Regions from separate parts of the Massilia sp. 01N410 genome, predicted to be linked through region 2. Evidence: riboswitches for the same ligand, from Rfam matches in the RefSeq annotation. Region 2 holds a riboswitch; the other holds the start of a gene.

Region 1 (15,823 bases), on a different contig from region 2:
CACCTCCGCCACCACGATGTCGGCGGCGGAAACGCCCGGCCGCACGACGCGGTTGATGCCCCAGGCGGCGCCGAGGAAGCCGGCGCACAGCAGGAGGCCGGTAGCGAACCGGAAGTGGCGGCGGCGGCGGAGCAGATCGATGCCGATGGCTTGGTCCATGACGATGCTTGCGATGAAGGAGTGAAGATGCATCCTTTATTGCAAGCATCGTGCCAGCACCGCTTCACTGGGCGGAAGCCGCCATCAGGCGCCGGGTCCTGCCCGTGCGCGGGCAAGGGTGTCCGGATCCGGGCAGTGGCGAGCGTCGCAAGGGCGCCTACTGGCCGAGATGTTTGGCCAGGAAGGTCTCGAGCCGCTGGTAGAACTCGGTCACGTTCTTCGTGTCGTAGAAGCCGTGGCCTTCGTTGGGAGCAAGGAACCACTCGGGCGTATGACCCGCCTTGACGAGGGCCGCGCGCATCGCTTCCGCGTGTTCGACCGGCGCCCGCTTGTCCTTGCCGCCGTGGACCAGCAGCACCGGCGCCGTGATGTTCGCCGCCAGCGTCACCGGTGACGCCTTCTCCAGCGCGGCCCTGTCGGCGCCCACGGTCTTGCCGATGTAGGCGGCGCGGTAGGCGTCCTTGCGGTTGTTCTCGGGCTTGGCCAGCAGGGTCAGGTCGTACACGCCGATGTAGCCGACCGCGCACTTGAACAGCGCCGGTTCGCGCGCCGCCAGCATCAGTGCCGAATAGCCGCCGAAGCTGGCGCCGTACACGCACATGCGCCGTCCGTCGACCTCGCCCTGCGCCACCGCCCAGCGCACGCCGTCGACCAGGTCGTCCTGGATCTTGCCGCTCCATTCGCGGTAGCCGGCTTCCATGAATCCGTCCCCGCGCCCGCCGGAGCCGCGGAAGTTGACCTGCAGGACCGCATAGCCGCGGCTGGCCAGGAACTGGGCGTCGTTATCGTAGCGCCAGGTGTCGGCGATGCCGAACGGGCCGCCGTGCGGCATCAGCACCAGCGGCACCTTGCTTCCTTGCGCGTGCGCCGGCATGGTCAGGTAGCCGTGCAGTTCGAGACCGTCGCGCGCCTGGAAGCTGATCGGGCGGCGCGGCGCCATCTTGTCGGGGTCGATGGTCTCGAGGGAGGAGAACAGCAGGCTGGCCTTCATGGTCTTGCGGTCGAGCAGATAGAAGGAGCCGGGGTCGCGGTCGCTCGACACGCCGAACAGCAGGACCGTGCCGTCGTCGCTGAAATCGACGAAGCTGACCCGATGGTCGGGGAACTGGGCGCTCAAGTCCCTGTGCAGGCGGGCTTCCGCGCTGTTCTCGTCGAAGTAGACGGCGCGCGGCCGGCCGATCGAGGTCGAGGCGCCGAAGGGTTCGCCCAGCTTGGCGCCGTACATCACGCTGGTGACGCTGCCGGTCCCGTCCTTGAACAGCGTCGTCCGTTTGCCGTCGGCGACCTGCTCGCGGATCAGTTCATACGGGCCGCCGTCGGCCGAGTAGCTGACGTAGAGGGCGCTGTCGTCGGCGTTGAAGCCCATCGGAGCGTAGCGCCGCCCGAGCTGGGCGTCGGCCTTGCGCCAACGCTTGCCGGCATCGTCGAAGCGCATCAGGACCCGTTCCGCGCTGTCGTTCGCACCGAAGGCGAAACGCGGCACCCCGTTGTTCTGGATGACGAAGCCCAGGTCCGACAGCGGCAGGTCGGCCACCAGGCTGCGCACCGCGCTGCGCGAATCGACGTCGTACAGCAAGCTGTGGCTGCCTTCCCAGGCGTGGGAGGCGATGAACAGGTGGCCGTTGCGGCTGCGCGGGATGTCTTCGATGTAGCCATATCCTTCGTCGGCGCCGTAGCGGCTGCCGCGGCTGGAGCTGTTGCGCATCTTGTAGCCGTACAGGTATTCCTGTTTGCCGCCGTCGAGTTCCGCGGCCAGCACCTCGCCGGTGGGAACCGGCTTTTCACGCGAGCCCAGTTCGATGCCCTTGGTGATCGCCAGCCGCGTATTCGTCAGCCACTGGTAATCGAGCGGCACCTCGAAGGCGGGCATGCGGATCGCGCCCGTCATCGTCATTTCCGGCACCGAGTAGAAGGTCACGACGGGAACGAAACGGTCGCCGTCCGGGACCCGCGCCGTGATCGCGATGTGCTTGCCGTCCGGCGCCAGGCGCGGATGCGAGAACTGGTCTTCGTAGACGAAGGCGGCGAGCGGCACGGTGGGCGCGGCCAGGGCGGGCGCCGCGCTGGCGGCCAGCAGGAAGGTACACAACAACAGGGATCGCAGCGTCATGATGGCTCCGTTCGGTCCCGGCGGGACGATCCGCTCATTATGTATGTATGAACCCCCAAATGACTCACCAATTGTCACGCCTTCGGCTTGCGCAATCGCGCTCCAGCTTCGATAATCGACCGCTATGAACGACCCGCTCACCTTCCTCGGCTTCCCGACGACCCCGCTGGAACTCATCTCCTTCGTCCTCTCCATCGTCACGGTGCTGCTCAACATCCGCCGCATCCACTGGGCCTGGCTGTTCGCGATCGTGTCGTCCGCCACCTACGGCGTCGTGTTCTTCGAGGCCCGCCTGTACGGCGACGCCGGCCTGCAGGCGGTCTTCATCGCCGCTGCAGTGTGGGGCTGGTACGAATGGCTGCGCGGTACGGGCGAAGATGACAAGCCGCTGGTGGTGACGCGCCTGGACGCGAAGGGCTGGATCTGGTCGCTGGCCGGATGGGGACTGGGCTTCTATATCCTGTCGTGGTTCCTGCACGCTTACACCGACACCGACGTGCCGCACATGGATGGCTTCCTCACCGCCGGCAGCCTGCTCGGCACCCTGCTGGCGGCGCGCAAGAAGGTCGAGAACTGGCATGTGTGGATCGTGGTCGATATCCTGTACGTCGGCCTGTACGTCTACAAGGACCTGCACCTGACCGCGATCCTGTACGCGGTGTTCGTGGGGATGGCGGCGCTGGGCCTGCGCGCCTGGGCGCGTGCGGCGCGCGAGGGGGCGCGATGACGCGCGGCTCGCTACCGGCGCGGATCGCGATTCTCGGCGCCGAGTCGACCGGCAAGTCGACCCTGGCGCCGGCGCTGGCGGCGCGCTACGGCACGCTGTGGGTGCCGGAGTACCTGCGCGAGTTCGTCGAGACGGAGCAGCGGGTGCCGCGCGAAGAGGACCAGCCCGCGATCGCGCGCGCCCAGCGCGGGCGCGAGGATGCCCTGGCCGCATCGAAGGATGCGCGGCGTTTCCTGTTCTGCGACACCACGCCGCTGATGACGGCGGTCTACAGCCGCATCTACTGGGGCCGGGTGCCGGTGGAACTGCTGGAGATGGAAGCCGCGCACGACTATGCGGCGACCCTGGTGGCGGGCCTGGACCTTCCCTGGGTGCCGGACGGCCTGCAGCGCGAATCGAAAGAGGTGAGGAAGCAGGTGCACGACTGCCTGCTGGCGGTGCTGCGCGAACGGTGCATCCCGTTCACGCTGCTGGAGGGAGACCTGGCGCAGCGGCTGCGCCAGGTGGAGGACCTGCTCGGTCCTCCCTGAGCTTCGCGATCAGAAGTCGAACTGCCCCGACACGCGGAAGGTGCGCGGCGCGCCCGGCAGCAGGTAGCCGCCCAGCGCCGGCGTGACGTCGCGCCAGTAGAACTTGTCGAACAGGTTGTCGACGCGGGCGCGCAGCGTCACTTTCGTCACGCCCAGCTTCATGGCCCAGGCGGCGCCGAGGCCGAACACGTGGTAGTCGGGCACGAACACGCGGTTCTCGACATCGAAGGCCTTCTTGCCCGAGTACTGCCAGTTGGCGTCGACCTTCAGGCCGGGCACTTGCGGCACGGCGTACTCGATCCAGGCGGTCGACTTGACGCCGGGGACGTCGGTGACGCGCTTGCCGTCGATGGTCGGATCGCCGGTGCCGTCCTGCCGGGTGTTCAGGGCCATCAGCGACAGGCCGGCCTGCAGGTTGGAAGCCAGCTTGCCGTCCGCCGACAGCTCGATGCCGCGGTGGGTCTCGCGGCCGCCGCGCACGTAGGGATGGCGCTGCACGGTGTCGCCGTCGACCACCACGGCCACGGTGCGGTTCGGGTCCGTGTACTCGAGGCCCTGGCGGATCTGGAACAGCGAGGCCGACAGGTTCACCCCGCGCACGGAGCCCTTGGCGCCCAGTTCGAACTGCTTCGAGCGGCCCGGTTCCAGCACCTGGTTCTCGTTCGAGGTTTCCATCGGCGCGATGCCGCCGTGCTGCAGGCCGTGGCTCACGGAGCCGTAGACGTTCCAGTCGCGATTCAGGTTGTAGACCAGGGCGACGCTCGGCAGCAGGAAGGAATCCTTGCTATCCACGTAGCCGGCGGTGTGCACGACCGGACGGTCGTCTTCCCAGTCGCGGCGCTTGGTCTCGACGTAGCGCAGGCCGCCGTGCAGGGTCAGCTGCGGGGTGATGGTCACGATGTCCTGGGCGAACAGCGCGCTCTCCTGGTCGCTGCGGCGTTCGAACACGGGGCCGGTGACGCGGTCCGGGCCGGCGTGCGGGGTGTCCAGCGGATGCCAGATATTGCTGTAGCCGACCAGGTCGTAGACATAGTCGCCGAAGCTGTCGTGGCGCTCCGAATACGAGGCGCCGACGGTCAGCTCATGGCGCAGCGCGCCGGTGGCGAAGCGGCCCTGCAGCATCGCCTGCAGGCCCCACGGTGTCTTGCGCTCGCCCTCGCTCTGGTAGTCGTAGACGTCGTAGTCGCCGTTCGAGCAGAAGCCCGGATAGTAGCCCGCGCCCTCGTTGCTGCAGCCGTAGGGGAAGGCGGTGTAGTCGTTACGCTTGAACCAGTGCTTGTTGGCGGCAACCAGCGCTTTCCAGCCGTCCGCCAGCTTGTACTCGAAGCGCAGGCCGAGGTTGGTGTCGCGGGTATCGACCGGACGGGCCCAGGGCTGGTCATTGAGCAGCAGCCTGGCGGAGACGCCGGACGGCAGCACCTCGTTGCGGATCAGCTGATAGCCGGGTGCGGTGAGCTGGGCCTTGTGCTGGTAGTCGAAGTCGACCTGGAACAGGGCGTCCGGGCTGATCTGCCAGTCGAAGGCGCCGGACACGAACTGGCGGTCGCCGTTGGCGCCGCGCACATAGGAATGCAGGTCGGCGGCGGCGGCATTGATGCGGTAGCCGAAGCGGCGGTCGTCGAAGCGGCCGCCCAGGTCGACCGTGCCGTACAGGGTGCCGCGCTCGCTCACTTCGACGGTGGCGGAGCGCAGCGGGGTATTGGTCGGGCGCTTGGTCACGTAGTTGACGATGCCGCCCGGGGTGGCGACGCCGGCGGTGAGGCCGGCCAGGCCCTTCAGCACCTCGATGCGTTCCTTGTTCTCCAGCGGGATCTGGGTGTCGCCCGGAATCGCGAAGCCATCCTTGCGGTAGCTGTAGTTGTTGTCGAGGGCGAAGCCGCGGATCGAGAACTGTTCGGCATAGCCGACCGCGTTGTAGGCGTCGCTGACCGAGGCGTCGTAGCGCATCGCCTCGGTGGCATTACGGATCGACAGGTCCTGCATCCGGGTGCGGTCGATCGCGCTGATCGAGGCCGGGGTTTCCCACAGCGAGGATTCGGAGAAGCCGCCGACGGCGGCGCGTTCCAGTCCGGCGCGGGCGCCGGTCACGACCACTTCGGCGATCGGCTGGCCGTTCTGTTCCTGCGCATGGACGTTGAGGGAGAAGGCTTGCGCGATGGCGCAGGCGAGGATCGGGTACTTCAGTTGTGGTTTCATTGTTTGCTCGTCTTCGCGCCGGCTCGGGGAAGGGCAAACTGGAGTGGGCGCCGTTCGGCACCGCGTTGCGCTTTCCTTCGCTGGCATTATCCAGATCAGGTACGAAGGGTATCTCTCACCCGGAAGCAGATCGGCTTCCAGGACCCCTAGCGAAGGCGCGAGTGTAGCACGGATGCGGGCGAGCGTGGCGAGTCTGGCAATGCTCGCCGGATGGCGCTCAGCTTCTTTGCGTTATGTAGGCTTCGCGCAACGGCCGCCAGCCCAGGCGGGCTTCGATGAGGCGGCGGTAGGGCGTGTCGATGTGGGCGGGTGTGCGGCGGATGTAGTCCTCGGCCTTGGCGCGCTCGTCGCCGCGCAGACTGCCGAGCCAGGCGACGGCTTCCCCGGCCGTCGGCGCACGGCCGCTGGCGCCGTCGAATTTGGCGGGCAGGGCGGTCCAGACCACGGCGTCGATGCGCTTGCCGCGCATCCATCCGGTGATACGCGGGGAGTCCCAGGCGATGCAGGCGATGTTCATGAGCAATTGAACTTTGGCGATATCGAGTGCCAGTCTGGCTTGCCAGAACAAAGCGGGGTGCACGGCTGTCCGCGCACCCCACCGTGCGTCTACATCAGGTGCAGCGCTCGAGAACATTGCGGCTCACGTTCAGCGTGACCTCGCCGCTTTCGCCCAGGTTCGTCATGCCGTGCGCTTCCAGGGCGGCGACGACGGCCGGCACGACATCCTTGCCGAGGCCATAGTCGGCAAAGCGGGTACCCACGCCGACTGCGCGGAAGAAGTCCTCGGTGCGGGCAATGGCCGCCTCGATGCGCGCATCTTCGTCGCCGTCACGCAGGCCCCATACGCGCGCCGCGTACTGCAGCAGCTTTGCCCGCTTGGCATCGCGGCGTTCGCGCAGCATGGCCGGCAGTACCAGCGCCAGGGTCTGTGCATGGTCCAGGCCGTACAGCGCGGTCAGTTCGTGGCCGATCATGTGGGTGGACCAGTCCTGCGGCACGCCGGCGCCGATCAGGCCGTTCAGGGCCAGGGTCGCGGTCCACATCAGGTTGGCGCGCACCGCGTAGTTGTCGGGCTCGGCCAGCGCGCGCGGACCTTCTTCCACCAGGGTCTGCAGCAGACCCTCGGCAAAGCGGTCCTGCACCTTGGCATCGGCCGGCACCGTCATGTACTGCTCCATGATGTGGACGAAGGCGTCGACGATGCCGTTGCCGACCTGGCGTGCCGGCAGGGTATAGGTGCGGGTCGGGTCGAGGATGGCGAACTGCGGGAACACCAGGCGCGACATGAAGGCGAATTTTTCCTGCGTGGCTTGTTTGGTGATCACGCTGCCGGAGTTCATCTCGGAGCCGGTGGCCGGCAGGGTCAGCACCGCGCCGAAAGGCAGGGCCGCGCTCACGTTCTTTGCGCGCTGTTCGAGAATGGTCCACGGGTCGGCATCCAGCAGGCTGCCGGCGGCAACGAACTTGGTGCCGTCGATGACCGAGCCGCCGCCCACCGCGAGCAGGAAGTCGATGTTCTCGCGCTTGACCACGGCGATGGCCTCGACCAGGGTCTCGTAGCTGGGGTTCGGCTCGATGCCACCAAATTCGAAGATGGTACGGCCGTCCAGGGCGGCCATCACGGCGTCGTAGGTGCCGTTGGCGCGGATGCTGCCGCCGCCGTACAGCACCAGCACGCGCGCGCGGGCAGGGACCAGCTGCGCCAGGTGCTCGATCTGGTTCTCGCCGAACAGGATGCGGGTAGGATTGTGGAAGTCGAAGTTAAGCAAAATAAAAATCCCCCTCGGGTTGCAGAGGAGGGGGATTATCGCGCAAGCGGGAAAAGCGCGTTGGCGGGCGGTCCGCCGCCGGAGTTCAGACCTGCGCCGGCTCCAGCACCGGCGCCGCATGCTCGACGTGGGCGCGGGCATGCAGCAGGTGGCGCTGCAGCGTCGTGCGGGCGGATTCGCAGATCAGGCGCCAGTGTTCGCGGCGCTGGGCGGCGCGCTTGCGGTGCTTGGACGGCATTTCGGACAGCGGCTTGACGTAGAAGGGCAGGGCGATCCGGTAGCCCTGCTTGCCCGGCATTTCCTCGCCGCCCAGGATTTTCCAGAAGCCGTCGTAGGCATTGGCGAAGTGCTTTTCCGGGTCGGGGTCGTAGGCGATGTGGTCTTCGCTGCGGATGGCCACGACCTGGTCGATGCCGACCGCCTGCGCCACGCCCTGCATCGCGGCGAAGCAGAAGAAGCTGGGAGAATTGTTCGGGAATACGCGCTCGAAGGCTTCGAAGGCGGCGCCGGCATCGACCCAGCGGCCCTGATTGCGGGCGATGAAGGGCACCACCGGCGCATCGACGCCGACCATGTGGCCTTCCAGCCAGCTGAAGGACAGGCGGTGCAGGCATTTGCCGTCGGCGACCAGGGCCAGGGTCAGGTCGCCCTCGGCATTGCTGCGCGACGCCATTTCGAGCTGGATCATGAAGCTGCTGCCGTCGGCATCGATCTGCCACAGCGGCAGGCAGCGGGCGCCGTAGACGGCCTGCTTGTAGGCGTCGTTGAAGGTGGTTTCCTCGAAGCGGTAGTGGCTCAGGACCGCCTGCACGCGGCGCCGCGCCGACAGGCCCTTGATGAGGTAGTCGCGGTGACTGAGGTGGTGGAAGGGGTCGTCGTTCGACGGCAGCGCCACGTGGTTGCGGTAGACGCCGAGCTGGCACAGTGCGCGATGGTCGCGCATATAGGCCAGCACGCGCAGGCTGCGCGCGATGCAGAGGATCCAGGAGGTCAGGCTGTACTGGCTGCGGCGGGCCATCCAGTGCTTGGTGAGGTGAGCGAAAATCATGGTGCGCTCCGGGCATTCATTATCGGGGTGGTTCTATCTTGGCTCACCGGCTTTGGCGGCACGGTGATCTTGCTCAACGGAAATAAAATGCCAAGCAGGTCAAGATCGCCACGCTCGATAACGCATCCCTGGGGTTTTCTTATTCGTGATCACGATGTCTCTTGTTGATTTTTTGTCAGGCAGAGGTTGCCAGTCGCAAGACTAGCACGATTGCCGCGCCGAACATCGAAATCCTAATGAATAATTGAGTCATCCCGAATAAGATGAGGAGCGTCGCATGGTGTACGAACTTTTTTACTGGCCGACGATCCAGGGCCGCGGCGAATTCGTGCGGCTGGCGCTGGAGGAAGCCGGGGTCGACTACGTCGACGTGGCCCGCGAACCGGGCGGCATGGCACGCATGCTGGCGGCGATGGATGGTCCCGACCATCCATCGTTCGCGCCGCCCTTCCTGAGGGCGGGCGGGCTGACCATCGGCCAGACGGCGAACATCCTGCTCTTCCTGGGCCAGCACCATGGCCTGGCGCCCACGGACGAGGCCGGTGGCTTATGGGTGCACCAGCTGCAGCTGACGATCGCCGACCTGGTCGCCGAAACCCACGACACCCATCACCCGATCGCGACCTCGCTGTATTACGAAGACCAGCGTCCGGAAGCGAAGCGCCGTTCGGCCGATTTCATCGAGACGCGCATCCCGAAATTCCTCGACTACTTCGAAGGCGTCCTTGCGCGGCCGGAGCCGAAGGACTACCTGACCGGCGCCACGCTCACCTATGCCGACCTGTCGCTGTTCCAGCTGGTCGAGGGCCTGCGCTATGCCTTTCCGGCGACGATGGCGCGGATCGATGCGAGCTATCCTCTGCTCGGCGCGCTGCGCGAGCGGGTGGCGAAGCGGCCGCGAATCGCGGCCTATCTGAAATCGAAGCGGCGGCTGCCTTTCAATGAGGAGGGGATCTTCCGGCACTATCCGGAGCTGGAAAATCGGGATAGTGAATGACATCCGCCCGGCGCGCACCGTTGCGGTATTCAAGAGGACTGCTGCCGGTCCAGTGCCTGAAGGCGCGGCAAAAACCTGTGGCATCGGCGAATCCGAGGTCGAAGGCCAGCGCCGCCACCGGCGTGTTCGAATGTGTCAGCCGGTGCACCGCGACGTCGCGCCGCAATCCATCCTTCACCTGCTGGAAGTGCGTCCCTTCTTCGGCGAAGCGGCGGTTGAGGGTACGGACCGACATATGCAAGGCCGAGGCAAGGCCGTCGATCGTGGCCGGCCGGGAGAGCGCCTGCTCGAGATAGGCGCGCGCTTTCGCGGTGACGGTGCCGCCTTCCGCCTGGCGGAATACCCAGTCTTCGGGGGCGCGTTTCAGGAAGGCCCACAGCTCGTGCTTCTCGCGTTTGAACGCGGACGCGCAATCCGCATAGGCGAGGGACATGCCGGTGGCAGCCGCATCGAAGCTGACGTCGCCCGGAAACATGAACACATAATCCTCGACATGCCTGGGCTCAGGAAAGCGGAATTCGGCCCGGAGCAGCGTGACGTCGCGGCCGAGCAGCCACGACACGATGCCGTGGACCAGTTTCATCATCAGCGCATGGCCGAGTGGCTTGACCTCGGTATCCGGCGTCCTCTCCAGCAGGGCGATGCCGACCGTTTCGTTCCTGGTCGCGAGGTGCAGGCGGTAGTCGTCGAGCAGCAGGTTCCAGAAACGGACGAAACGGTTCAGCGCCACCAGCACGGTCGGTGCGTCGAGCAGGCTGAGCATCAGGTATTTCAGGGTGCCGCTCCGGATCGGCCTCGACCACAGGCCGAGCATTTCATCGTCGAGCGTCGCCGCGATGGCGCGGTAGAGCGCCCCGTATTGTTGCCGGGTGATGCGCGCGCCGGGCCGGTGCAGCAGCGAGCGCGGAATGGCGGCGCTGGCCAGCGCCTGTGCGGCCACGTCCTTGCCGCGGCTGCCGCGCAAGGCATGCAGCATCTCGTGCAGGACGCGGGCCGACACCGTGACGGCGCTTGGCAAGGGCAGGTTCATGGTTCGTGATTATGGCGTACTTTGCATATAAGTTGGCGTGACGGGGCAATTATTCCCGGCTCACTTGCCTATACTTCTCCTCGCTTCAACGGAATGATGCTGCCTTGAGGCGGGCTCGGCAACGTGCCATTGGCGTGCTTTGCGCATCGCCGGCTGCATCGCTCATCAACACATGGGAGCATCGCTTTGATTACGAGACGCATCGTCGTGACCGGCATGGGCATGGTATCGCCTCTGGGATGTGGAGTCGGGACCGCCTGGGCCCATCTGCTGCAGGGCCGTTCGGGACTGGTTCCCCTGAACGAGGCGCTGGCGGACGGGATGCCGTGCAAGGTCGGCGGGCTGGTGCCGGCGCTGGCGCCGGACCGGCCATGGGGATTCGACGCCGGGCTGGTGGCCGAAACCCGGGATCTGAAGAAGATGGATCGTTTCAGCCTGTTCGCCCTGGCGGCGGCCGGCGAGGCGCTGGAGCAGGCCGGCTGGCGGCCCGAGACCGACGAGGAGCGCGAACGGACGGCCACCATCGTGGCTTCCGCCGTCGGCGGCTTCGGCACGATCACGGACGCGGTGCGCATCCTCGATGCGCGTGGCCCGAAGCGCCTTTCACCCTTCACCGTGCCGAGCTTTCTGGCGAATATGGCGGCCGGACAGATTTCGATCCGCCACGGCTTGCGCGGTCCCATCGGTGCGCCCGTCACCGCCTGCGCCGCCGGCGCCCAGGCCATCGGCGACGCCGCGCGCCTGATCAGGGCCGGCGAGGCCGATATCGCCGTCTGCGGCGGGACCGAGGCCTGCATCGACCGCGTCAGCCTGGGCGCCTTCGCCGCCGCCAGGGCGGTGTCGACCGGCTTCAATGACGACCCTGCGGCGGCCTCGCGGCCGTTCGACCTGGAGCGGGACGGCTTCGTGATGGGCGAGGGCGCGGGCATCCTGGTCATCGAAGAACTCGAGCACGCCTTGCGGCGCGGCGCCGTGCCGATCGCCGAACTGCTTGGCTACGGCACCAGCGGCGACGCCCATCACATGACCTCGCCGCCGGACGACGGCGCCGGCGGCCGGCGCGCCATGCAGGCCGCGATCCGCCAGGCTGGCATCGCCCCGGCCATGATCGGGCACCTGAACGCCCATGCGACCTCGACCCCGGCAGGCGATGCCAGCGAGCTTGCCGCGATCAGGACCGTATTCGGCGCGGGCCGCGGCCCGGCCGTCTCGGCCACCAAGTCGGCCACCGGCCACCTGCTGGGCGCAGCCGGCGGCGTGGAAGCGATCTTCACCGTGCTCGCGCTGCGCGACCAGCTGGCGCCGCCGACACTGAACCTGGCCCGGCCGGACCCGGCGGCGGACGGCGTCGACATCGTCGCCGGAGCGGCCCGCGCGATAGCGACCGAGTACGCGATATCGAATGGCTTCGGCTTCGGCGGCGTGAACGCCAGCCTCGTTTTCGGGCGCTTGTGATTCGCTGGGGCCGGCTTGTTGTTCCGCACACGAGCATCGGTTAGGATCGGCGGACAAGAGCGCGCAACGCTCCAAGTCCGTCACCCAACCGCAGAGGAGTCATGACACAACGCCGCCAGTTCCTGATCAATGCGCCGCTCGGCCTGCTCGCCGTCGCCGGCGCCGCCCGTTCCGAACCCGTCCCGCAAGTGGCCGATACCCCTGGTGCGCCGCCGACCTTCGGCGCCACCCCGGCGGTCGGCCCGGAAGTCACGCCCGCCACCTTTGCCGAAGCCGAAAAGCTGATGCAGGTGCCGATGACGCCCGCCGAACGCCAGATGGCGGCCGGCAGCTGGCGGGTGTCGCTGGCCTCGACGATGGAGCGGCGCACCGGTCCGCGCAAGCTGGCGATCGAGGACGGTATCGCCCCGGCCACGGTCTGGTCCCCGGCGACAGTCGGGGCGAAAGCGGCGGCCGTGGGCGCAACGGGTGGACCCGTGCGCGAACGCTTCGTGCGCAGCCGCAGCGATGCCGGCCCGCTGCCGAAGAACGACGAGGACATCGCCTATGCCCCGGTCGCGAAACTCTCGCGCTGGATCGAGACGCGTGCGCTGACGTCCGAACGGCTGACCCGCATCTACCTGGACCGCATCAAGCGCTACGACGGCAAGCTGCGCAGCGTGATCACGCTGACCGAAGAGCATGCGCTGGCGCGCGCCCGCCTGGCGGACAAGGAAATCGCCGCCGGCAGATACCGCGGCCCGCTGCACGGCATTCCGTACGGCGTGAAGGACCTGCTGGATACGAAGGGCATCCGCACTACCTGGGGCGCGGAATTCAATCGCGACCGCGTGCCGGCCCAGGACTCGGCCGTAGTGGCGAAGCTGGATGCCGCCGGCGCCGTGCTGATCGCCAAGCTGAGCCTGGGCGCGCTGGCGCTGAACGACGTCTGGTTCGGCGGCCAGACCATGAATCCATGGCTGCTGGAAGAGGGCGCTTCGGGCTCCAGCGCCGGCCCGGGCGCGGCCACCGCCGCCGCCCTGGTCGCGTTCTCGATCGGCAGCGAGACCGGCGGCAGCATCATCAGCCCGTCGATGCGCTGCGGCGTCACCGGCCTGCGCCCGACCTATGGCCGGGTGCCGCGCACCGGCGCCATGACCCTGTGCTGGTCGCTCGACAAGCTGGGGCCGATGACGCGCAGCGTCGAGGATGCGATGCTGGTGCTGAAGGCGATCTCCGGCACCGACCCCGGCGACGTCGCCGGCGTGCCCGCGAAGCTGGACTACGACGCGAACGCGAAGGTGGCGGGCCTGAAGGTCGGCTATTTTGCCGACTGGATGAAGGAGGCGCCGGCCCTTGATGCCGACCGCGCCGCGCTGGAGAACCTGAAGAAGCTGGGCTTGAACCCGGTGCCGGTGACCTTGCCGGACTGGCCGTATCAGTCGCTGAACGCGGTGCTGTTCGCCGAAGCGGCGGCGGCCTTCGAGGAGATCACGCTGGACCACCGCGTCGACCAGCTGAAAGCCCAGGTGCCGGATGCCTGGCCGAACCTGTTCCGCGAGGCGCGCTTCCTGTCGGCGGTGGACTTCGTGCAGGCCGACCGCATGCGCAGGAAGGTGGCGCTGGAGATGGCACGCATTTTCAGCCAGGTCGACCTGCTTCTCGTCCCTTCGCTGCGCGACGAGATGCTGACGATCTCGAACTTCACCGGCCACCCCTCGCTGACCCTGCGTACCGGGCAGGTCGAGGTGACGCAGGCGCGCAGCGACTGGGCGCCGGATCCGGCGCAACCGCTGCCGACATTCTCGCCGCCGCGCAGCGTCCCGCATGGCGTGACCCTGATCGGACGCCTGTTCGACGAGGGCACGATTGGGCGGGTGGGATTGGCGCTGGAGAAGGCCGCGGGTGTGGCGGGCGAGCGCCCGCCGGGATTCTGATCCGTTTGCGATCGTGGGCACCCGTGCCCACGCTCACGCGCCGCCGGCGCGCTCCAGCCGCTTGTAATACACCAGCGAGTAAACCACCGGCACCAGCGCCCCCGCCAGCAGCGCGGCGGTCGACACATACGGGGGCAAGCCGGCCAGCGCGGCGGCCAGTACCACCAGGCCGCCCGTCACCATGGTCTTGCCGGCCAGCCGGTGGGTCGAATACCAGACCCGGTCACTGGCCAGGGTCCACGGCGTGCGCACGCCGAGCCAGAAGTTGCGCTTCACCTTGCCCAGTACATTCCCCAGCAGGACGAAGGCGATGCCGATGCCGCCGAGCAGGGCACGGCCGATGTCCAGCGCGCCGTGCGCCAGCACCGCCAGCTGCACGCCCTGCACATAGGCGAGCAGGGCGACCATCACCAGGCCGCTGAACCACCAGGTATCGCTGAAGCCCTCGACCCGGAATTTGTCCGGCGAGACCGTCGGCAGGACGGGCCACAGCAGCATCATCAAGCCCGTGATGAGGGGCAGCAGGAAGATGGTGATACGCGCGCCGTAGCCGTTGGCTTCGCCGGCCGCGTTCCAGTGGATGGGGATGATGTCCGGCAGGTCGCGGTAGACCAGCGCGGTCGCCGTCAGCACCAGCACGAGCACCGGAATCGACCACCACAGAAAGCGCTTCTTCGTCATTCTTGTCTCCCTTTATGTCAATCGCGCGCGCCGCCGCGCGCCATGTCCATCGTCCAGGACAGCACGTCTTCCAGGACGGTCGTGTTCAGCGCGTACCAGATGGTCTGGCCTTCGCGCCGGCTGCTGACCAGGCCGGCATCCTTCAGCACCGCGAAGTGGTGCGACATGGTCGGCTTGGTCATGTCGAAGTGGGCGGCGACGTCGCCGGCCGTCATCTCTTCCTTGCGCAGCAGGTGCAGGATTTCGCGCCTGGTCGGATCGGCGATGGCCTTGAACGCGGCGGTGAGCTTGCCCGTCATATTCGATTCTTTTCTAATTAGATGGATGTCTAAATATAGGCCGGCCCGGCGCCGCCGTCAAGCCGGCATTATCATTATTCTTCTTTCAACCAGTTCGAGGAGAGCCCCATGAGACTATCGTCCACCCAGGTGCTGCGCATTGCCGCCTTTTCCGACGGCGAGGAGGGCGGGAACCCGGCCGGCGTCTGGATCGGCGCGGCCATGCCGCCGGACGCCGAGATGCAGCGCCTGGCGCATGAAGTGGGTTTCTCGGAAACCGCCTTCGCGGTGAAGGAAGAGGGGGGCGAGGGTTTTCGCGTGCGCTACTTCTCGCCGGCGGCCGAGGTGCCGTTCTGCGGCCACGCCACCATCGCCCTCGGCGCCGCGCTGGCGCGCGAGTTCGGCGACGGCGTCTATCCGCTGGCCCTGAACCAGGCCAGGATCACGGTCGAAAGCCGGCGCGAGGGCGCGATGGTCGCCGCGGCGCTGCAGTCGCCGCCGACCCGCAGCCAGCCGGCCGACCCGCGGCTGGTGGCCGCGGCGCTTGACCTGTTCGGCTACAGCGAGGCCGACCTCGACCCGCGCATTCCACCCGGCCTGGCCCATGCCGGCAACGACCACCTGGTGCTGGGCCTGGCGAGCCGTGATTTGCTGTCGGCGATGCGCTACGAGCTCGAGGCCGGCCGCGCCCTGATGCAGGCCCACGGCCTGGTCACCATCGTGCTGGTGTGGGCCGAGAGCGCGCGCCTGCTCCATACCCGTAACCCCTTCGCCATCGGCGGCGTCTACGAAGACCCGGCCACCGGGGCCGGCACCGCGGCCCTGGCCGGCTATCTGCGCGACCTCGGCTGGCCACACGGCGGAGCGATCGACGTGGTGCAGGGCGAGGACATGGGCATGCGCTCGCGCCTCCATGCGGATATAGGG
Region 2 (15,823 bases):
AGTAAAACTGGCGCGGGCCTTGCCGGGCCTGTCGACGCCGCTCGGGTCGTTCAGGTTCAGCAGGACTTCCTTGCGCGCATCGTAGGCGATGAATTCGCCGCCCATTTCACGCATCACGTTGCTGCCTTCCAGCTGCCTGATGGCGGCGTTCGAACTGAACTTGACGACCTCGGTGCGCTCGTCGTACTCGATGCGCTCGGCCTGGCCTTCGTCCCACTGCTCGGGGCCGCTGTCGCGCTTCTGGCGGAACGACGCCGGCTTGCCGGGCGCCGCGACCAGGACGATGGTCTTGTAACCGTCCGGCGCTTCCTTGATCTCGGCACGCTCGGCCTTCAGCAGCATGGTGCCGCGGGTGGCGGTCACGCCGCCGGTCAGGACCACGGTTTGCGTGACCTGGTCCAGGGTCCCGTTGCCCCCGACCACCTTCAGCGGCTTGAGCGCATCCGCCCGCTCCGCCTGCGCCAGCGGCGCCAGCAACAGCGCGGCAGCGGCAAGGACGGCCTTCATTTACTGCTTCCCTGCCGGCGCCGCCGGCGTGGTCGCGGGAGCCGCCGCCGGCGCGGTACGGCGCGGCGCGATGATGATGGTGCCGCGTCCGCCGCCCGGCTTGCTTTCGCCGCTGGTGTCGTTGAACACGTTGGCCTGCTCGGTGCGGTTGTCGTAGGAGATGAACGGGCCGTTCACCTCGCTGGTCATGCGCTTGCCCTCGAGCTGCTTGACGACCGCGTTCGAGAACAGCTTGACCAGCTCGGTGCGCTCGTCGTATTCGATGCGCTGGGCCTGGCCTTCGACCCACAGGTCGGGGCCGCCGTCACGCTTCTGGCGGAAGGTCGCGGGCTGGCCCGGCGCGGCGGTCAGGGTCACCGCCATATAGCCTTCCGGCGATTCCGTGAGCACGGCCTTGTCGGCCTTGATCGTCAGGGTGCCGCGGGTCAGCACGACGTTGCCGGTGAAGGTGCGGGTCTGGGTGACCTCGTCGATGTGCGCGTTGTTGAAATCGATCTTGGCCTGCTTGAGAGAATCCGCACGCTCCGCCGAGGCGGTCAGGCTTGCCAGCGACAGCGCGGCGACAGCGAGTATTTTTTTCATTGTTTTCCTTTCGGCGGGAAGATGAGTTCTCCGCGGCCGCCCAGCGTCACCTGCTGTGTGGCGTTGTTGGCGACCATGCCGACGCCGGTGACCGAGGCGGCGCCGAGCGTCATCTGGATCGGCTTGTCGGTCTTCGAGATTTCCTCGTCCGGCAGCACGGTCAGCGCCTCGGTGCGGATGCGCATCGGCTTCGAGGTGGCGTTGCCGGGACGCGAGATGTCGACATTGCCGATCAGGTCGATCTGGTTCTGGTCCTGGTTGACGTTGGCGGTGTTCGCCGTCATCGTCATGTGCGGCCGGTCGGTGCTCATGCTCTGCACGACCGGCTTGTCGATCACCGAGGTGTTGTTGGCCGGGCGGTGGGTCAGGCGCTCGCCCGAGATCACGTAGCGCGGCTGGCCGGCTTCCGACATCCGCACGAAGCTGAAGTTGTCGATGATGTAGTCCGGATCGTCGCCCACGTCGACGCGGTGCGCTTCGCCTTCGCCGCGCATCACCTGCACCAGCCAGAAGCTGCCGAAGGCGAAGAACACGGCCGCCAGCATCAATGCCAGCAGACGCCAGCGGTGCGCGGTGCGCTTGTTGACGTAGGTCGTGGTCGCCATGGCTTGCGAAGGATTATCCAAAGTACGGTGCCAATGCCTGTTCGTAGGTTCCCTGGGCGCGCATCACCATGTCGCAGACTTCGCGCACGGCGCCGCGTCCGCCCGCATTCTTCGTCACGTAGTGGGCGCGGTACTGCACTTCCGGATGGCCGCTCGGCACCGTGACGGCAAAGCCGACGCGGGTGAACAGCGGCAGGTCGATCACGTCGTCGCCGATGTAGCCGCACTGCTCGGCCGTCACGCCGGTCTTTTCCAGCAGCTCGGCAAAGGCCAGGCGCTTGTCGTGCTGGCCCTGGAACACGTGGGTGATCCCGAGGTCGGCGGCGCGCTTGACCACGATCGGCGAATTGCGCGCGCTGATGATGGCGGTCTGCACGCCGGTGCGGTTCAGCAGCTGGATGCCGAGGCCGTCCAGCACGAAGAAGGTCTTGGTGATCTCGCCGTTGGCGTCATAGGTCAGGCTGCCGTCGGTGAGGACACCGTCGACGTCGAAGATCATGACCTTCACGCGCGCGGCACGCTGCAGATGTTCCAGCTGGGTCACCATCAGATCACCTTGGCGCGGGTCAGGTCGTGGATGTGGAGGGCGCCGACCAGCATGCCGTCGGCGTCGGTCACCAGCATCTGGTTGATGCGGAATTCCTCCATCACGGCAACGGCGTCGACCGCCAGCTGCTCGGGATGGATGCGGCGCGGATTCGCGTGCATGACGTCCTGGATCGTCAGCCTGCTGAAGTCATGGGTCTTCTCGAACAGGCGGCGCAGGTCGCCGTCGGTGAACACGCCGACCGGGCGGCCGGCGTCGTCGACGATGGCGGTCATGCCCATGCCCTTCTGCGAGATTTCCAGCAGGGCCTCGGTCAGCGGAGCATTCGGCTTCACTTTCGGCACCGCGTCGCCGCTGCGCATCACGTCGCGCACGTGGGTCAGCAGCTTGCGGCCGAGGGCGCCGCCCGGGTGCGACAGGGCGAAGTCTTCCGACTTGAAGCCGCGCAGCTCCAGCAGCGCGACGGCGAGGGCATCGCCCAGCGCCAGGGTGACGGTGGTGGACGCGGTCGGCGCCAGGTTCAGCGGGCAGGCTTCCTTGTCGACCGAGACGTCGAGGTGGACGTCGGCAACCTGGGCCAGGCGCGAGCCCGGCTTGCCGGTCATGGCGATCACGGGCACGCGCATGCGCTTGACGGCCGGAATCACGACCGCCAGCTCGGCGCTTTCGCCGGAATACGAGATCGCGACCAGCACGTCCTGCGGCGTGACCATGCCGAGGTCGCCGTGGGCGGCTTCGGCCGGGTGCAGGAACAGGGCCGGGGTGCCGGTCGAGGCCAGGGTCGCGGCGATCTTGCGGCCAATGTGACCCGACTTGCCGATGCCCGAGACGACCACGCGGCCCTTGCAGGCCAGCATCAGGGCCACAGCTTGCGCAACGGCAGGCTTCAGGCTGTCGTCCTGGCCGAGACGCGCGCTCAGCTTGCGGATCGCTTCGCCTTCGATGTCCAGGGTCTCGCGCGCCAGCTCCAGAGCGCGCTTTGCCTGGGCCTCGTCAAAACTTGTCAACATTATTTTTTCATCGGTTACACTCATGGTGGAAGTATATCCGAATTGCGAAAGCAAAAAACTTGCCAGACGTAACAGAGCGCACATATTTACGGGATCGTGACCACACCCCAGCATGACATCAGGCCTTGAATTAACTCTTCTGCTGCTGGGCAGCGCCGTTCTTGGCGTGGTTGCGTTCCGGATGCTCCACCTCCCCCCGATGCTGGGTTACCTGGCCGTCGGCGTCCTGATCGGCCCCCACGCCCTGCAACTGGCCGACAACGGTCCCAGCACCCATGCCCTGGCCGAATTCGGCGTGGTGTTCCTGATGTTCTCGATCGGCCTCGAATTCTCGCTGGCCCAGCTCAAGGCGATGCGGCGCATCGTGTTCGGGCTCGGGCTGGCCCAGGTCTCGCTGACCATCCTGATCACGGTGCTGGCCTCGCTGCTGGCCCCGCGCCTGCCGGCGCCGTTCAACACCGGCTGGCAGGCCGCGCTGGCGCTCGGCGGCGCGCTGGCGATGTCCTCCACCGCGATCGTCTCCAAGCTGCTGACCGAACGCCTCGAGCTCGAGAGCGAGCATGGGCGGCGCATCATCGGGATCCTGCTGTTCCAGGATCTGGCCGTGGTGCCGCTGCTGATCCTGATTCCCTCGCTGGCGCGGCCGGCCGAGGAACTGGCGATGAACCTGGCCTGGGCCGCGCTGAAGGCCGCCGCCGTGCTGGCCCTGCTGCTGTTCTTCGGCCAGAAGCTGATGCGCAAATGGTTCACCATCGTCGCCAAGCGCCGCTCGCAGGAACTGTTCATGCTGAACCTGCTGCTGGTGACGCTGGGCGCGGCCTGGATCACCGAGCGCGCCGGCCTCTCCCTGGCCCTCGGGGCTTTCGTGGCCGGCATGCTGATCTCCGAGACCCAGTATAAGCACCAGGTGGAAGAGGACATCAAGCCCTTCCGCGACGTGCTGCTCGGCCTGTTCTTCATCAGCATCGGCATGCTGCTCAACCTCGAGCTGGTGCTGGCCAACTGGTGGCTGGTGCTGGCCATGCTGGCGATTCCGGTGCTGCTCAAGTTCGCCCTGATCGGGGCGCTGGCCAAGGCCTTCGGCTCCTCCGACGGGGTGGCGATGCGCACCGGCCTGGCCCTGGCCCAGGCCGGCGAATTCGGCTTCGTGCTGCTGAACCTGGCCTCCGGCTCGAAGCTGATCGATCCCTTCCTGATCCAGCTGGTGCTGGCGGCGATGGTGCTGTCGATGCTGCTGGCCCCCTTCATGATCGCCAACAGCGACAAGATCGTGATGAAGATGGCGTCCAACGAATGGATGCTGCAGTCGCTGCAGCTGACCCAGATCGCCAGCCGCACGATGGCGGCGCAGAAGCACGTGATCATCGCCGGTTTCGGCCGCAGCGGGCAGAGCCTGGCTACTCTCTTGTCGGAGGAAAAGCTGCCCTGGTATGCGCTCGACCTCGATCCCGAGCGGGTCCAGGAAGCGCGCGCGGCCGGCGCCAACGTCTCCTACGGCGACTGCTCGCGGCGCGAATCGCTGATCGCGGCCGGCATCAACCGCGCCAGCGCGCTGGTGATCACCTTCGCCGATACGCGCCTGGCGCTCAAGGTGCTGCACCTGGTGCACGAACTGGCGCCCAAGCTGCCGGTGATCGTGCGCGCCCACGACGACACCGAATTCGACGTCCTCAAGCGCGCCGGCGCCACCGAGGTGGTGCCGGAGGCGCTGGAATCGAGCCTGATGCTGGCCTCGCACGCGCTGGTGGTGATGGGGGTGCCGCTGCGGCGCGTGGTGCACCGCGTGCAGGCCGCGCGCGACGAACGCTATTCCTCGCTGCGCGGCTTTTTCCACGGCGCCAGCGACGTCAGCGACGATCCGGAGCACAGCTACGTGCGCCTGCACTCGGTGGTGCTGGCCGAGGATGCCGGCGCGGTCGGCCGCTGCATCGGCGACCTGGGCTTCGACGAAGTCGGCGCCGAGGTGACGGCGGTCCGGCGCGGCAACCAGCGGATCGAGCCCGAAGACGATACCGAGCTGCGCGCCGGCGACGTGGTGGTGCTGCGCGGGACCGGGACGGCGGTCAACCGCGCCGAGGGCCGGCTTTTACGGTAGAGTGGGCTCGCCGAGCCCGCCCTACGCGGCGCTGACTACCTGATTGCGGCCGTTCTGCTTGGCCTGATACAGCGCCTGGTCGGCTTGCGCCACCAGCGCCGAGGCCACGTCCTCGATGGGATCGTCGCCCTCGGCATCGTCCAGCGCCGCCACGCCGATCGACACCGTCACCGGCAAGGCCTCCCCTTCCGCCAGCAGGAAATCCTGGCCGGCCACGCCGGCGCGGATCCGCTGCGCCACCAGCTTCGCGCTCTCGAGGTCGGCGTCGATCAGCAGCACCACGAATTCCTCGCCGCCGAAGCGGCCCAGCGTGTCGGACATGCGCAGCTCGTCCTTGATGCGCGACGCCACTTCGCGCAGCACGTCGTCGCCGGCCTGGTGGCCGTGGGTGTCGTTGACCTGCTTGAAGTGGTCGACGTCGATGTACATACAGGCGATGCTGTAGCCCTGGCGGCGCGCACGGCCGACCTCCTCGGCCAGGCGGCGGTCCATGTAGCGGCGGTTGTAGACGCCCGTCAGCGCATCGGTCAGGCCGATGTACTTCAGCATCTCGTTGCTGATCACGTTCTCCAGGCAGATGGCGATGATCGACCCCATGTGCTCGACGAAGTCGGTGCCCAGCAGCGGCGTGAAGCGGCTCGGGTCGCGGCTGCCCAGGTTCAGGCAGCCGATCAGGCGCTTGTTGCGCAGCAGCGGCACCAGCGCGACGCTGGCCAGGCCGGCCGGCGGATGGGGGAAGGCGCTCGCGTGGCTGACCGGGTGGTAGGGCACCAGCCGCGGCCGCGGCGGATGGCCGGGCTCGAAGTCGAAGCCCAGCTCTTCGGGATGTTCGTGGAACAGCAGGTTGGGCAGGCTGTCGAAGTCCACGCCCAGCTTGTGCATCACGGTAAAGATGTCGGCGCCGCTGTCGACCAGCGACAAGGTCACGATGTCGAGGCTGGACACGATCGGCAGCTGGCGGAAGATGGTGGCGACCAGCTCCTGGAAGCTACCCGCGCCCACGAGCTCGAGATCGAAGGCCTGGTGGCGCATCATGATCGCGTGGTTGCTCTCGGCCTGGTCGATCAGGCTGGCGAGCTGCCTGCGCAGCGCGGCGTTCTCGGCCATCAGTTCGCGCACACTGGCGCCCTGCTGCTCGTGCATGGACATTCCTTTCCGCAATTAGCCCTAACATTACGCCAACTCGGCCGTATTGCAAATGGGCGCCACGAAAACGTTGTCAGAATGCGAGTTCGGCCGTCAAGTCCTGGTTCACGCGCAGCACGCTGCCGGCGCCTGCGGAAACGATGCAGTTCATGCCAAAACAGATCCCGCCGTCGAGTTTCGGATTGGCGCGGTAGGTCTGCAGGATGTCGAGCGGATCGGGGCCGGGCACGCCGGTGCCCTGGTCGATCGACGGAATCGGGCAGCGCGCGCAGGGTTTCACCGGACGGATCTCGGCCGCGCCGGTGCTGAGGAAGGCCGTGTAGTCCTCTTCGTAGGCTTCCAGTCCCGCCACCACCAGGTTGGGCCGGAAGCGGTCCATCGGCAGGGCCGCGCGTCCGGCCGCGCGCAGGCGGAGGTTCAGGTCGTCGAGCGAGGACTGGCCGATCAGCAGCAGCGGATAGCCGTCGGCGAAGCGGGTCTGCGAAGGCAGGCCGCCGGTCCACTTGACGCTGGTCGGGCGCACCACGTCCTGGCGGAAGCGCACCAGGCGCAGGTGTTCGCGCGCGCCGAGGGCTTCGGTGAACCAGCCGGCGGCGACGTCGCCGCAGTCGGCCGCGCGGACGGCGTCGTCCCAGATCTGCACGTGGCGGACAGGTTCGTCATGCCAGGCGAGCGGCAGCAGCAGGTCGCCCATGCCGGGGCTGCTCACGCGCAGGTTGCCGCCGTCGGGACGCGGCCGGATCAGCGCCATGCGCGGGAATTCGCGCTGGGTCAGGAACTGGCCGGACTCCGTGACCAGCATCCATTCGCGGTCGTGCACGCCATGCGCGGCGAGGCCGGTTTCGAGGAGAGTGGCTTCCCGCACCGACATGCCGGCGCAGGATTTGATCGGGTAGAGGAGCAGCTGGGACAGGGTGGGCATTGCGGCGCTTGAATCGACTTCAGGGCCGCATAGTATCGCACCAAAGCCTGCCGGCTTCAGGACTTTTGCCGGAATGCCGACGCCAGGACCGGGCCGTCGAAGCCGGGTGCATCGCTGCCGTAGAGGGCGTAACGGTACAGCACGGCGGAATAGATGCCGGTCAGCGTGGCGTGCATCAGCACGCAGCCCAAGAAGGCCAGCAGGACGATGGCGGCGAACACGCCCACCGCCACCGGCCCGGCGGCAAGCTTCGCCAACAGCATGGCCAGCACGACGGCGCCGGCCAGCAGGCAGAGGTACAGCAGGCTGAAGGCGACGTTCAGGCCGACCTGGCCGGCCACGTTCTCGCCCCAGCTCCGCTTGAGCAGGGCCGTGCTCTCGGAGATCGAATCGAGCGCGCCGCGGTCGCTGGTGGCGATCACCGGCACGACCAGGAAGGTGGCGACCGCCCAGCCGGCGCCGAGCAGGCCGGCGATGAGGCGGCCGATGAAGCCGACCCGCTCCTGGATGGCGCGCAGGATCACGCCGATGGTGGCGGAAATGACCGCATAGCCGAAGATCGTGCCGATGCGGCTGTTGGCGATGCGCAGGCCGTCGCCCAGGGTCGGGCTGCCGCCTTCGAGCCGCATCACGACCGCGCCCACCAGCGCCGTGTTGAAGTAGAAGATGACGAAGTACTGGACCACGTAGAACAGGAAGGCCGTCGAATACAGGCCGCCCTTGCTGATGCCGTCGATCGAGTCCAGGCCGAGCAGCGGCAGCGCGAAGGCGAGCAGCACCAGGAACAGGGCGAGGCCGGAAATGATGGGGAACAGCATCAGGTGCTTGTCCTGCCTGAGCACCTGGGCGCTGGCGCCGACGAGGCGGAAACTGCGGCTGAGACGGTCGAACATGGTTTTTCTCCTCGGTGAGTTAGCGGGCGGGGTAGTCGCGCCACGGGGCCAGCTTCTGCGTTACAAAGGCCAGCCATCGGTCGTCGGGATTCGGCCTGCCGCCGGCCAGCTCGATCTTCTCGAAGCTGCGCCAGGTCGGCTGCAGCCCGAGAAACACGAGATAGGTGTTGCCGACCACGAAACCAGGGCGCAGGACGCAGTCGGAGCCGTTGATGGTGCGGCCTCCGCCACGCTTCCAGAACGCGGGGTCCCAGTGGTTGTTGAAACTGCTGTCCTTGTTGTTGAAGCCTTCGGGGCCGCCGATCACGGTGAATACCTGCCGGCCCGTCCCCCTCAGCTGCTCCAGCGTCTGGAAGCGGTATTCGACCAGGTAATCGCCCAGTGGCGTGGCGCCGATCGCCTGCGCGACAGCCACATCCCCCGCCATCAGGACTTGCTCGTCGGGTGTGACGATCTGTCCGGCCGGCGGTACACGGCATGCCTCGGATGCCGCCGCGTGCAGGGCCAGCAGCGTGAACGCAAGGCTGCGAATGGTCGTCATCTTTTTCATCGTGCGAAGCTTAGCAGGACGGATGGCGCAGAAATGCGCGCATTCTCACGGGCGATACGCACGTTCGATGCGACCACATTGCCATTGTCCCAAAACCCACGTACACTCCGCCCGTCGCCTTTTCATGAGGCGGCAACAACGCTAGGGGTCCTGCGCCATCAACCGCGCGGGTGAGAAATACCCTCCGAACCTGATCTGGATAATGCCAGCGAAGGGAAGCTACAGAGTCCGCGTACGCCCTCGTGCTACGTTTCTTTGCACTCCTCCGCTGGATCGCCGATCTTCAGTGATACAAGGAGTGCACTTGAACGCCGATCCGAAATTCCTGTCCGCCAGCGCCACGGTCGATGCCGCGGCCGTGACGCCTCTTCCCAACTCGCACAAGGTCTACGTGGCCGGCTCGCGCCCCGACATCCGGGTGCCGATGCGCGAGATCCACCAGTCGCCTACACCGGCATCCTTTGGCGCGGAGCCGAATCCGCCGGTCTGGGTCTACGACACCTCAGGGCCCTACACCGACCCCGAGGCGCGCATCGACATCCGCTCCGGCCTGCCCTGCCCGCGCTCCGGATGGATCCGCGAGCGTGGCGACACCGTCGAACTGGCCGGTCCCAGCTCGCGCTATGGCCAGGAGCGCCTGCGCGATCCGAAGCTGGCCGAACTGCGCTTCGACCTGCAGCGCAAACCGCGCCGCTCGGCCGGCGGCCGCAACGTCACCCAGATGCACTATGCGCGCAAGGGGATCGTCACGCCGGAGATGGAATTCGCCGCCATCCGCGAGAACCTGCGGCGCCAGGAATACCTGCGCAGCCTCGAAGCCGCCGGTCCGACCGGGAAGAAAATGGCCGCCCTGCTGGGGCGCCAGCATCCGGGCCAGTCCTTCGGCGCTTCCATTCCCGCCGTGATCACGCCCGAATTCGTGCGCGACGAGATCGCCCGCGGGCGCGCCATCCTGCCGGCCAATATCAACCACCCGGAATCCGAGCCGATGATCATCGGCCGCAACTTCCTCGTGAAGATCAATGCGAATATCGGCAACTCCGCCGTCACCTCTTCCATCGGCGAGGAAGTCGAGAAGATGACCTGGGCGATCCGCTGGGGCGGCGACACGGTGATGGACCTCTCGACCGGCAAGCACATCCACGAGACGCGCGAATGGATCATCCGCAACAGCCCGGTCCCGATCGGCACCGTGCCGCTCTACCAGGCGCTGGAAAAGGTGAACGGCAAGGCCGAGGAACTCACCTGGGAAATCTACCGCGACACCCTGATCGAACAGGCCGAGCAAGGCGTCGACTACTTCACCATCCACGCCGGCGTGCGCCTGCCCTTCATTCCGATGACGGCGGACCGGCTGACCGGCATCGTCTCGCGCGGCGGCTCGATCATGGCCAAGTGGTGCCTGGCCCACCACAAGGAATCCTTCCTCTACACCCGCTTCGAAGAGATCTGCGAGATCATGAAGGCCTACGACGTCGCCTTCAGCCTCGGCGACGGCCTGCGCCCCGGCTCCATCTACGACGCCAACGACGAAGCCCAGCTGGCCGAGCTGCGCACCCTGGGCGAACTCACGCAGCTGGCCTGGAAGCACGACGTGCAGACCATGATCGAGGGACCGGGCCACGTGCCGCTGCACCTGATCAAGGAGAACATGGACCTGCAACTGGAACAGTGCCATGAAGCGCCCTTCTACACCCTCGGCCCGCTGACCACCGACATCGCTCCCGGCTACGACCACATCACCTCGGGCATCGGCGCCGCCAACATCGGCTGGTACGGCACCGCCATGCTGTGCTACGTGACCCCGAAAGAGCACCTGGGCCTGCCCGACAAGGACGACGTCAAGGACGGCATCATCACTTACAAGATCGCGGCGCATGCGGCCGACCTGGCGAAGGGCCACCCGGGCGCGCAGATCCGCGACAACGCCTTGTCGAAGGCGCGCTTCGAATTCCGCTGGGAAGACCAGTTCAACCTCGGCCTCGATCCGGACAAGGCGCGCGCCTTCCACGACGAGACGCTGCCGAAGGACTCCGCCAAGGTGGCCCACTTCTGCTCGATGTGCGGGCCGCATTTCTGCTCGATGAAGATCACCCAGGAAGTGCGCGACTATGCGGCCGGCGGCATGCAGGAGAAGGCGGTCGAGTTCATGCGCAAGGGCGCCGAGCTTTATCTCAAGAACTGAGCACAAGGAGTAGCGATGCTGGAGATAGAACTGAACGGCGCCCCGCACGTACTGCCAGGCGCACCCAGCCTGCACGAACTGGTCGACATGCTCGAGCTGTCCGGCCAGGCGCTGGCAATGGCGGTCAACCACCGCGTGGTGCCGCGCGAGCAGTGGCGCACGACCCTGCTGCAGCCGCGCGACCAGGTGGACGTGGTGCGCGCCATCGGCGGCGGCTGAAACTTTACGGAATCGGAGAACACATGAACCAGACCAAGGACCGGCCGCTCGTCATCGCCGGCAAGGAATACAACTCGCGCCTGCTGGTCGGCAGCGGCAAATACCGCGACCTGGAGCAGACCGCGGCGGCCACCGCGGCCGCGGGCGCCGAGATCATCACGGTGGCGATCCGCCGCGTGAACATCGGCCAGGATCCGCATGCGCCCAACCTGCTCGACGCGGTGCCGCCCTCGCGCTACACCATCCTGCCGAACACCGCCGGCTGCTACACGGCGAAGGATGCCGTGTACACGCTGCAGCTGGCGCGCGAACTGCTGAACGGGCACAAGCTCGTGAAACTCGAAGTGCTGGGTGACGAGAAGACCCTGTTCCCCAACATGCCCGAAACCCTGCGCGCCGCCGAGGAGCTGGTGCGCGACGGCTTCGACGTGATGGTCTACTGCAGCGACGACCCGATCCAGGCGCGCATGCTGGAGGACATCGGCTGTGTGGCGGTGATGCCGCTGGCCTCCCTGATCGGCTCCGGCATGGGCATCCTGAATCCCTGGAACCTCTCGCTCATCATCGAGCAGGCCAAGGTGCCGGTGCTGGTCGATGCCGGCGTCGGCACGGCTTCCGACGCCACGGTGGCGATGGAGCTGGGCTGCGACGGCGTGCTGATGAACAGCGCCATCGCGCTGGCCCAGGACCCGGTGCGCATGGCGCGCGCGATGCGGCTCGCGGTGGAGGCCGGCCGCGAAGCGTATCTGGCGGGCCGGATGCCGCGCCGTTTCGCGGCTTCGCCCTCGTCGCCGATGGCGGGACGGCTCATTGGAGTCAAATGAGATGAAACCCTGCGTGCTGGTGTTTTCCGGTCTCGACCCCTCGGGCGGGGCCGGCATCCAGGCCGACATCGAGGCGATTGCGGCCCAGGGTGCGCATGCGCTGCCCATCGTCACGGCGCTCACGGTGCAGGACAACGAGCGGGTGTTCGAGGTGGCGCCGGTGGACGCCGGCCTGCTGACGCGCCAGGCCGTGCTGCTGGCCGACACCATGCCGATCCGCGCGGTCAAGCTGGGCATTCCGGGCAATCTCGAGAATGCCGAAGCCATCGCCGGCATCGTCCTGTTGCTGCGCGCCCGTCAGCCGGCGCTGCCGGTGGTGCTCGACCCGGTGCTGGCCAGCGGCCACGGCGATGCCCTCGCGCGTGGAAATGCGCTGGCGGCGCTGGCGCCGCTGCTGGCGGTGGCGACGGTTGCCACGCCCAACCTGCCGGAAGCGGCGGCGCTGGCGCTGTCCGGCTGTCCGCACGTCCTCGTCACCGGCGGCCATGACGATGGAGACGAGGTCGTCAACCGCTGGCACAGCCGCGACGGCATGCGCGAATGGCGCTGGCCGCGCCTGCCCGGCGAATTCCACGGCAGCGGCTGCACCCTGGCCTCCAGCCTGGCTGCCCGCCTGGCGCTGGGCGACGCCATGGCCCAGGCCCTCGAGCGCGCCCAGCGCTGCTGCAACCAGTCGCTGGCGGATTCCTATGCGATCGCCCCCGGCCAGCGCATTCCGCGCCGTATCGAACATCGAGGAGCATGAAGTGACAATGAAAACACTGAAAGGACTGTATCTGGTGACGCCCGACTGGATCGATACCGGGCGCCTGCTGGAGGCGACGCAGCGCGCACTGGAAGGCGGCGCCGCGCTGGTCCAGTACCGCAACAAGAAGGCAAGCGAGGCGCTGCGCGAGGAACAGGCGGCCGCCCTGCTCGCCCTGTGCCGCCGGCATGGCGTGCCGCTGGTGATCAACGATCATCTGGAGCTGTGCCTGCGCCTGGATGCCGACGGCGTGCACGTCGGCGGCACCGACGCGCCGGTGGCCGCCGTGCGCGCGGCGCTCGGGCCGGGCAGGATCGTCGGCGCTTCCTGCTATGGCCAGTTTCCGCTGGCTCTGGCGGCGCAGGAGGCGGGCGCCAGCTATGTGGCCTTCGGCGGCTTCTATCCGTCGAAGGTGAAGGTGTACGAGGTGAGCACGCCGCCGGACATCGTCGTCGGCGCCAGGGCGCGGCTGGCGGTGCCGGTGGTGGTGATCGGCGGGATGACGGCGGAGAATGCGCGGCCGCTGGTGGCGCGCGGGGCGGATATGGTGGCGGCGATCAGCAGCGTGTACCTGGCGGAGGATCCGGCTGCGGCTGTGCGGGAGTTCGCGAACCTGTTCATAGGGTGGGCGCGGCCTGCGTAGGCACCCCGTGCCCACCCTGCATTATCAAGCCTTGGCCAGCTTGAACTGGGTCAGCTCGCCGGTCAGGTAACCCACCGCCGCACCGAACTTGTCCTTGTAGTTCGCGCGGATCAGCGGATCCAGCGTGGTCTTCACGTTGGCGTGGATGCCGCCCCAGTCGCCGGCGTGCTGGAAGTTGCTCATGATGTAGGTCCAGCCGTTGATGTCGTCGACCGCGTGCAGGCCGGTCGACTCGCCGCCGGCCGGCACCGACAGCAGGCGCGAGAGCTGCTTGGTGTCGATGTTGTAGGCCCACAGGTAGTTGTTGACGTGCTGGCTGCTGTCCTCGCCGATGAACAGGGTGCGCATCTTTTCCGAGAACTTCAGGTTGTCCGGATTCGCGACCTTGTTCGGGTTGGCGGTATTGCCCAGTGCGTCGGCGGCGATGTCTTCGCCCACCAGCAGGGCCTTGGTGTCGGCCGGCATCCACTCGCTGTTGATGGCGTTGCCCGCGGTATCCTTCTGGCCGCCCTTCAGGCTCAGCATCATGACGGCGCCGGCAACGATCGCTTTCGGGATCGAGACGCCGTTGCCCGGCACGTTCAGTGCATTACCGGCCACCATCGAGCTCTGGCAGTTCTGCAGGGCCGAGTAGGCGATCTTGTCCTTCAGGTTGACGGTCGTGCCTTCCATCTTGGTGAAGCCCATCGAAGCGCCGACCAGCGCGGCGTAGCGGTGGGTCTCGAGGAAGGCGGCGGCCTTTTCCATGCCCGGCTTCAGCTTGAGCCACTCGATGCGGCCGTTGGCGGCAACCTTGGTGTAGCTGGCATCCTGCGGATCGCTGCTCTTGACGTCCATGATGTCGGTCGGCTTGAGCGAGGCGGCCAGCGAGCGGATCTCGTCGCTGGTGGCGGAACCCAGCTTGATCCAGCTGAGCGGCGCGGCGGCGGCGGCCGGATCCAGCGAGAAGCCGGCGCCCACCTTGGCCACGTACAGGGTGCCCGAGGACAGGTCTTTTTCCTTGTCGGCGACGAACACGAAGTAGCCGCTGTTGGTGGCGTCGTCGCCCATGATCACGGTGCGGTTGTCGCCCAGCACCTGCACCAGCTCGTGCGAGATACGGCCCATGCAGTAATGCTTCCTGATGCTGCCGGTGCCGTCGGCATTGACGGTCACTTCCGGCAGGTGGCCGTAGTTGTAGGGGTTGGCGCGGGTCTCGTCGCCGTACAGGTTCTTGCTGAAGCCCTTGAACTGGGCATCGGTGGCGGCGGTGAAGGCGTTCGGCTCGTACTCCTCGCTCGACAGGTGGGTGCCCCAGGGCGACAGGCTGGCGCCGCAGGTGATCCACAGGCCGTTCACGCCCGAGGTGTCGACGTTGTGGTATTTCACCAGGCTCAGCTTGCCATTGGCCGGGTCCTGGTCCAGGGTCAGCACGGCGATCGGCGACGGCAGCTTGCCGTACATGTCGCTGGTGCCGTCCTGGGCCCAGGTGGTGTATTCGAACTGCACCACGGCGAACACGGTATTGCCCTTCACGCCCGCCACTTTCGCATTCGGGACCGTCAGCAGCGAGGTGCCGTCCGGCGAGTCCGAGAAGAACTGGCGTTCCTTGCCGGCCACGGTGGTGTCGACGATCGGGCGGTTAGCGATGTCGTAGTAGCCGCCGGCCAGGATGGTGCCGCCGCTGCCGTTCGGGACCATGTCGCCGGTGATGAAGAAGGGCTTATACGACAGCTTGAAATCGAGCTTGCTGCTGTCGCTGAAGCTGACCGTCATGGTCGAGGCGACCGAGGTGGTGGCCATCGCGGCGGCATCAAGCAGGGTCGGCGCATTCATCGAGCCGAACGAGACGCTGGACAGGGTCACGGCCGGCGGCGTGGTCTGGCCCGGGGTGGTCGGCGCCGTGGTCACCGGGCCGTCGTCACCGCCACCGCAGCCGGCAAGCATGGCGCCCACGGTGCCGGCGCCGATCGGCAGCATCGGGGTTGCGCCGAGAAGGCGCAGCAGGCGGCGGCGGGACAGGTCGGTATTCGCATTCATACGTCAACACTCCAGGATCAGGTCATTGGGACCGCGCCGATGGCACGGAGAACGCTGGGCAGGATAGTGGAGACGTATGTCAGGAAGATGACGGAAATTTAACGGTTCTGTGACACGCGCAGCCAGGCCGCGTAACAGCGTTTTCCGTTCGCTCTTCAAACTTGTAAGTATTCGCAACAGAAACGCATTTACCATCTGCCGCCAATTTGCAGCGATACCCCTGCCAACTTCACTCATCTTTCCGATCATAAACACATGCATATCTGACTTTTCAGTCATTTATATGCACACGGGTAACAGTTTCTTACCAACTCGACAGTTTTTAAAAAGA

Evidence for each region. Region 2 has a riboswitch for thiamine pyrophosphate ahead of thiC (phosphomethylpyrimidine synthase ThiC). Riboswitches for the same ligand answer to the same signal wherever they lie in the genome.
Region 1: another riboswitch for thiamine pyrophosphate. It lies ahead of AC1DOP_RS09975 (TonB-dependent siderophore receptor); the one in region 2 lies ahead of thiC (phosphomethylpyrimidine synthase ThiC).

The regions. Positions count from the first base shown of each region.
Region 1 is NZ_JBFTRV010000006.1:42,315-58,137, reverse strand. Features, by position in the region: gene AC1DOP_RS09995 (efflux RND transporter periplasmic adaptor subunit) at 1-159, opposite strand, end outside; gene AC1DOP_RS09990 (alpha/beta hydrolase family protein) at 317-2,269, opposite strand; gene pnuC (nicotinamide riboside transporter PnuC) at 2,394-2,996, shown strand; gene AC1DOP_RS09980 (AAA family ATPase) at 2,993-3,526, shown strand; gene AC1DOP_RS09975 (TonB-dependent siderophore receptor) at 3,536-5,722, opposite strand; TPP riboswitch at 5,778-5,880, opposite strand; gene AC1DOP_RS09970 (hypothetical protein) at 5,940-6,239, opposite strand; gene AC1DOP_RS09965 (iron-containing alcohol dehydrogenase) at 6,334-7,491, opposite strand; gene AC1DOP_RS09960 (DUF535 family protein) at 7,577-8,539, opposite strand; gene AC1DOP_RS09955 (glutathione S-transferase) at 8,817-9,536, shown strand; gene AC1DOP_RS09950 (AraC family transcriptional regulator) at 9,478-10,566, opposite strand; gene fabF (beta-ketoacyl-ACP synthase II) at 10,753-12,021, shown strand; gene AC1DOP_RS09940 (amidase) at 12,123-13,937, shown strand; gene AC1DOP_RS09935 (SdpI family protein) at 13,971-14,618, opposite strand; gene AC1DOP_RS09930 (autorepressor SdpR family transcription factor) at 14,636-14,917, opposite strand; gene AC1DOP_RS09925 (PhzF family phenazine biosynthesis protein) at 15,026-15,823, shown strand, end outside.
Region 2 is NZ_JBFTRV010000010.1:75,303-91,125, forward strand. Features, by position in the region: gene lptA (lipopolysaccharide transport periplasmic protein LptA) at 1-507, opposite strand, end outside; gene lptA (lipopolysaccharide transport periplasmic protein LptA) at 508-1,089, opposite strand; gene lptC (LPS export ABC transporter periplasmic protein LptC) at 1,086-1,694, opposite strand; gene AC1DOP_RS15085 (KdsC family phosphatase) at 1,708-2,241, opposite strand; gene AC1DOP_RS15090 (KpsF/GutQ family sugar-phosphate isomerase) at 2,241-3,275, opposite strand; gene AC1DOP_RS15095 (monovalent cation:proton antiporter family protein) at 3,364-5,346, shown strand; gene AC1DOP_RS15100 (GGDEF domain-containing protein) at 5,368-6,489, opposite strand; gene AC1DOP_RS15105 (MOSC domain-containing protein) at 6,566-7,414, opposite strand; gene AC1DOP_RS15110 (DUF6159 family protein) at 7,471-8,307, opposite strand; gene AC1DOP_RS15115 (hypothetical protein) at 8,327-8,857, opposite strand; TPP riboswitch at 8,991-9,091, shown strand; gene thiC (phosphomethylpyrimidine synthase ThiC) at 9,162-11,042, shown strand; gene thiS (sulfur carrier protein ThiS) at 11,058-11,261, shown strand; gene AC1DOP_RS15130 (thiazole synthase) at 11,285-12,085, shown strand; gene thiD (bifunctional hydroxymethylpyrimidine kinase/phosphomethylpyrimidine kinase) at 12,087-12,830, shown strand; gene thiE (thiamine phosphate synthase) at 12,847-13,473, shown strand; gene AC1DOP_RS15145 (PhoX family protein) at 13,498-15,492, opposite strand.